Regions from separate parts of the Streptomyces sp. NPDC001822 genome, predicted to be linked through region 1. Evidence: predicted binding sites of a transcription regulator. Region 1 holds the regulator's gene; the other holds the start of a gene.

Region 1 (3,187 bases):
GTCAGCGGCCGTTGAAGGCGTCCTTCAGACGGGAGAAGAGCCCCTGCTGTCCTGGCTGGAACTGGCCGGTGGGCCGCTCCTCGCCACGCAGCTTGGCCAGCTCCCGCAGGAGGCGCTCCTGCTCGGGGTCCATCTTCGTCGGGGTCATGACCTCGACGTGGACGATGAGGTCACCGCGGCCGTTGCCGCGCAGGTGCGTGATGCCGCGCCCGTGCAGCGGGACCGACTGGCCGGACTGGGTGCCCGGCCTGATGTCGATCTCCTCCAGGCCGTCCAGCGTCTCCAGCGGCACCTGCGTGCCGAGCGCCGCCGCGGTCATCGGGATGGTGACCGTGCAGTGCAGGTCGTCCCCGCGCCGCTGGAACACCGGGTGCGCCAGCTCGTGGATCTCGACGTACAGGTCGCCGGCCGGGCCGCCGCCGGGGCCGACCTCTCCCTCGCCCGCGAGCTGGATCCGGGTGCCGTTGTCGACACCGGCCGGGATCTTCACCGTGAGCGTGCGGCGGGAGCGGATACGGCCGTCCCCCGCGCACTCGGGGCACGGGGTCGGCACGACCGTGCCGAAGCCCTGGCACTGCGGGCAGGGGCGCGAGGTCATGACCTGGCCGAGGAAGGACCTGGTGACCTGGGAGACCTCACCGCGGCCGCGGCACATGTCACAGGTCTGCGCGGAGGTGCCGGGGGCGGCTCCTTCGCCACTGCACGTCGTACAGACGACCGCGGTGTCGACCTGGAGGTCCTTGGTCGTGCCGAAGGCCGCCTCGGAGAGGTCGATCTCCAGCCGGATCATCGCGTCCTGGCCGCGGCGGGTGCGCGAACGGGGTCCGCGCTGCGACGCCGTGCCGAAGAACGCGTCCATGATGTCGCTGAAGTTGCCGAAGCCCCCGGCGCCGAAGCCTCCCGCGCCGCCACCGCCGCCCGAGGAGGACAGCGGATCGCCGCCGAGGTCGTAGACCTGCTTCTTCTGCGGGTCCGACAGCACCTCGTAAGCGGCGTTGATCTCCTTGAACCGCTCCTGGGTCTTCGGATCCGGGTTGACATCCGGGTGCAGCTCGCGGGCGAGCCGACGGAATGCCTTCTTGATCTCGTCCTGAGATGCGTCGCGGCGCACGCCGAGTACGGCGTAGTAGTCCGTGGCCACTTACGACTCCGCCAGGATCTGTCCGACGTAACGTGCCACTGCGCGTACCGCTCCCATCGTTCCGGGGTAGTCCATGCGGGTCGGTCCGACCACGCCGAGTTTGGCGACTGCCTCGTCGCCCGAACCGTAGCCGACCGCGACGACGGACGTGGCGTTGAGGCCCTCGTGGGCGTTCTCGTGCCCGATCCGTACGGTCATGCCCGAATCCGTCGCCTCACCGAGCAGCTTCAGCAGGACGACCTGCTCCTCCAATGCCTCCAGCACCGGCCGGATCATCACAGGGAAGTCGTGTCCGAAGCGGGTGAGGTTGGAGGTGCCGCCGATGATCAGCCGCTCCTCCGTCTCTTCGACCAGAGTCTCGAGGAGGACGGAGAGCACCGTGGACACGGTTCCCCGGTCCTCGTTCTCGAACGACTCCGGCAGGTCCTGCACCAGCTGCGGGACGTCCGCGAACCGCCGTCCCACGACCCGGCTGTTGAGCCGGGCCCGCAGATCGGCCAGCGACGTGTCACCGAACGGGGCAGGACAGTCGATCATACGCTGTTCGACCCGGCCCGTGTCCGTGATCAGCACGAGCATCAGCCGGGCGGGGGCCAGGGACAGCAGTTCCACGTGCCGGACCGTCGAACGCGTCAGTGAGGGGTACTGCACGACGGCGACCTGTCGGGTCAGCTGCGCGAGCAGCCGCACCGTGCGGCCCACGACGTCGTCGAGGTCGACCGCTCCGTCGAGGAAGTTCTGGATGGCCCTGCGCTCCGGCGACGACAGGGGCTTGACGCCCGCGAGCCGGTCGACGAAGAGGCGGTAGCCCTTGTCCGTAGGAATACGCCCGGCACTGGTGTGCGGCTGGGCGATGAAGCCCTCGTCCTCCAGCACCGCCATGTCGTTACGGACGGTGGCCGGGGAGACCCCGAGGCTGTGCCGCTCCGTGAGCGCCTTGGAACCGACCGGCTCCTCGGTGCCGACATAGTCCTGGACGATGGCGCGCAGCACTTCGAGTCTGCGTTCACTGAGCACCGCGCACACCTCCAGCTGTTGTTCTCCGGTGTCTGCCTGGCACTCTGTGCGTTCGAGTGCCAGCAATCCCCCGGTCAGTGTACGGGGGTGGGGTGGGCCCGGGGCAAGGCCGACCGGCCGGTCCGTCGCGGGACCGCGCAGGTCGATGCCGATAGCGTCGCCGTATGGACGCCTCTTGGGAAGAGTTCGGCTGGGAGCGGTTGGGCAACGGTATCGGGCGGCGGCGCCTCCCCGTCTGGGACGCGACCGTCGCCCTGGTGGCGGGGGCGGACTCCGTGCTGCTCCTCGACACCGGTGCGACGCTCCGCGAGGGGGCGCAGGTGCGGGCGCAGGCACAGGCCCTGCTGGGCCGGAGGGTGACGCATATCGCACTGAGCCATCCCCACTTCGACCATGTCCTCGGGACCGCCGCCTTCGCCGGTGCGGAGGTCTACGGCGCCGTCGGCACGGCGGAGCTGCTGGGGCGGGGCGCCGACGGGCTGCGCGCGGACGCGGTGCGGCACGGGATGAGCGAGCGGGACGCGACGGCGGCCGCGGACGCCCTGGTGGCTCCGCGGCACCAGGTCAGCGGTGAGTGGACGCTGGACCTCGGCGGCGGCCTCCAGGTGCTGCTGGCCAACGTGGGGCCCGGCCACACCGGGCACGATCTCGCGGTGCTGGTGCCGGGCTCGCCGGTCGTGGTGCTCTGCGGGGATCTGGTCGAGGAGTCCGGCGAACCCCAGGCGGGCCCGGATGCGGTGCCCTCGCACTGGCCGGCGGCGCTGGACCGGCTGCTGGAGCTGGGCGGCGAGGACGCGCTGTACGTTCCGGGACACGGGGCGGTGGTGGACGCGGCGTTCGTACGGGCACAGCGCGACCGGCTGGCCGCCCGGTTCGGCGTGTCGTGAAAGCGGCCCCGCTTATCGTCGTGCCATGCGCAGCTACCAGCCGGACCTGACCCCGCCGTGGAAGAGGTCCTCCCCCGCTCCCGAGGTCCCCGCCGAGCCCGATCTGGTCGTCGAGGAGGCCGTGACCGGTTTCTGCGGGGCG
Region 2 (3,187 bases), on a different contig from region 1:
GGTGCTTCTTCTCCTTGAGCTCCACCTCGGTGGCGGCACCGACGCGGATCACGCACACGCCGCCGGCCAGCTTCGCGAGGCGCTCCTGGAGCTTCTCGCGGTCCCAGTCGGAGTCCGTGGACTCGATCTCGGCCTTGATCTGGTTGACGCGGCCCTTGACGTCGGCGGAGTCGCCGCCGCCGTCGACGATGGTCGTGTCGTCCTTGGAGACGGTGACGCGGCGGGCGGTGCCCAGCACGTCCAGACCGGCCTGGTCGAGCTTGAGGCCGACCTCCTCGGCGATGACGGTCGCACCGGTGAGGGTGGCGATGTCGCCGAGCATGGCCTTGCGGCGGTCACCGAAGCCGGGGGCCTTCACCGCGACGGCGTTGAAGGTGCCACGGATCTTGTTGACGACGAGGGTGGAGAGCGCCTCGCCCTCGACGTCCTCGGCGATGATCAGGAGCGGCTTGGAGGCGCCGGCCTGGATGACCTTCTCCAGCAGCGGGAGCAGCTCCTGGATGGAGCCGATCTTGCCCTGGTGGATCAGGATGTACGGGTCGTCGAGGACGGCCTCCATACGCTCCTGGTCGGTCACCATGTACGGCGACAGGTAGCCCTTGTCGAAGGCCATGCCCTCGGTGAACTCGAGGTCCAGACCGAAGGTGTTGGACTCCTCGACGGTGATGACGCCGTCCTTGCCGACCTTGTCCATCGCGTCCGCGATGAGCTCGCCGACCTGCGGGTCCTGCGCGGAGAGCGCGGCCACGGCGGCGATGTCGGCCTTGTCGTCGATCGGGCGGGCGGTCGCGAGGAGCTCCTCGGACACGGCCTTCACGGCGGCGTCGATGCCCTTCTTCAGGGCGGCCGGGGAGGCACCCGCGGCGACGTTGCGCAGACCTTCGCGGACGAGGGCCTGGGCGAGCACGGTGGCGGTGGTGGTGCCGTCACCGGCCACGTCGTTGGTCTTGGTCGCCACCTCCTTCACCAGCTGGGCACCGAGGTTCTCGTACGGGTCGTCGAGCTCGACCTCGCGCGCGATGGTGACACCGTCGTTGGTGATGGTGGGGGCGCCGAACTTCTTGTCGATGACGACGTTGCGGCCCTTGGGGCCGATCGTCACCTTCACCGTGTCGGCAAGCTTGTTGACGCCGCGCTCAAGGGCGCGACGGGCGTCCTCGTCGAACTTCAGGATCTTCGCCATGGGCTGAGCTGTCCTCTCAAACGAACTGCGCCCCTCGCCGCCCGGCTAGTGATTTCGCAGGGGGCCAGGGGCGCAGAACGGAAGCAAACGTTAAGTGAATTACTTCTCGACGATCGCGAGAACGTCGCGGGCCGAAAGGACGAGGTACTCCTCGCCGTTGTACTTCACCTCGGTGCCGCCGTACTTGCTGTACAGGACGACATCGCCGGTCTTGACGTCGAGCGGAAGGCGCTCGCCGTTCTCGAAGCGGCCCGGGCCCACGGCCAGGACGACGCCCTCCTGGGGCTTCTCCTTGGCGGTGTCCGGAATGACCAGGCCGGAAGCCGTGGTCTGCTCGGCGTCGAGCGGCTGGACCACAATGCGGTCCTCGAGCGGCTTGATCGCAACCTTGGAGCTGGTGGTCGACACGATCCGGTCTCCCCCTTCGGAGATCTCACGGGGTTTAACAGTCTGTGGGTGGCGACCGGGCCGATCCGTCGTCGCGGGTGCCGGACCTGTCCTGTCGCGCGGTTGTGCTGGCACTCTCCATCGGTGAGTGCCAGCACAGAGACTATGGCCGCGATTAGCACTCGGTCAAGCGGAGTGCCAATTCACCACCCGCGCGTGGCGTCGCGGGACCGCTCACGCCCGGACAACGCGGGAGACCACCGCGGTGTTCCGGCGGCACGCCGTCCCGCCGGCCCCTCCGCACCCCCGGTCACCGGAGACCCGGACCCCTGACCGCCCGACCCGTCAGACGTAGTCCTCCAGCCTGGCCACGGCGTAGCCCTTGTCCGTGATCGTCTTCATGACGCGGCGGATCATGTCGGCCATGGACCCCTCCCAGTCCTCGCGCCCGCGGAAGTGGGTGAGGACGATGTCGCCGGGGTGCAGGTCCTGGTCCCACTCGCGCCACTCCATGTGGTCGGGGAACGCCTCGGCCGCCCACAGCGGGACGGCCTTGATGCCGCAGGACTTCGCGACCCGCAGGGTGTCGCCGTTGTAGTTGCCGTACGGCGGCCGGAAGAGGGTGGGCCTCTTCCCGAAGTACCTCTCGATCTTGTCCTGCTCGCCGCAGATCTCCCGCCGCTGCTCGGACTTCGAGAGGCCGGGGAGATAGCGGTGGTTCAGCGTGTGGTTGTTGAGGGTGACTCCGCGGGCCTGCATGTCCTTGAAGTAGCCGTAGTCGTCGCTCACCACGTAGTCGCTGAGGAAGGCGCTGTAGGGGATCTTCAGCTCCGTCATCATGCGCAGGAGTTCGGGGTCCTTCTCCGCGCCGTCGTCCATCGTCAGGAAGACGATCCGCTCCTTGGTGGGCACGGTGGTGAAGACGGGGGGCAGCGTCTCCCCTCCCTCCACCTCGAAGCCCTCGCGAGTGGTGATGCGCGGCTTCCGGGCGGGCGGCGCCGGGGCGACGAGCGGGACCTTCGCCAGACCCCACTTCTTCGCGACCGCGGCCCTGGCGGCCTGCTTCCGCTTCAGGAGCTCGGCACGCGCGGCGGCCGCGGCGGCGGGCCCCGGCCGGGCGGCGGCTCCGGGCTGCCCGGCGGCCGGCTTCCCGTGGTCCGCGGTCTTCCCGCCCGTACTCGCACACCCGGAGGCGACGGCGGCGGCCAGCAGAGCGGCCAGGACGGCGCAAGCCGGTCTGTACCGCTTCACGGCAGATTCTTCTTTTTGTCGTACTAGCTGCATGGCGCCGCATCCTGCCAGCAGCGCCCCGGCCGCCTCCGGCGACACCTCCACCGGGCCCGCCGCGTCCCCCGGCTGGCTCACAATGGATCGTGTGAACGCCCTTCCCCCCGCCGACCAGGCCGACCAGCTCGCCTCCTTCGCCGCCCTGCGCACCCCTCGGGGGACGGCGCTCCTGGAGGAGCTCCGCGACCACGACCCCGCCCGGGAACTGGCGACGGCGACCCGGCTGCGGCGCTCCCACCCCGCCGGCCTGGTGTCGGCGGCACTCGGCCAGGCGCGGCTGCGGCAGCGCGCGGTGGCGAAGTTCGGGGCGGAGGACGCGTTCCGCATGTT

What was found. The regulator HrcA, encoded in region 1, represses chaperone genes, less so after heat shock. The targets are predictions, from matches to a motif close to TTNGCACTCNGNNNNNCNGAGTGCNAA.
Region 2: a site for HrcA is predicted at 1,746-1,772, ahead of groES (co-chaperone GroES). Genes of this name have one in related genera too.

What each region holds. Positions count from the first base shown of each region.
Region 1 is NZ_JBIATW010000015.1:60,124-63,310, forward strand. It holds gene dnaJ (molecular chaperone DnaJ) at 2-1,141, opposite strand; gene hrcA (heat-inducible transcriptional repressor HrcA) at 1,142-2,158, opposite strand; gene ACFYY2_RS28390 (MBL fold metallo-hydrolase) at 2,323-3,045, shown strand; gene ACFYY2_RS28395 (DUF3097 domain-containing protein) at 3,071-3,187, shown strand, end outside.
Region 2 is NZ_JBIATW010000002.1:391,611-394,797, reverse strand. It holds gene groL (chaperonin GroEL) at 1-1,183, opposite strand, end outside; gene groES (co-chaperone GroES) at 1,283-1,591, opposite strand; gene ACFYY2_RS06185 (polysaccharide deacetylase family protein) at 1,916-2,854, opposite strand; gene ACFYY2_RS06180 (methyltransferase domain-containing protein) at 2,937-3,187, shown strand, end outside.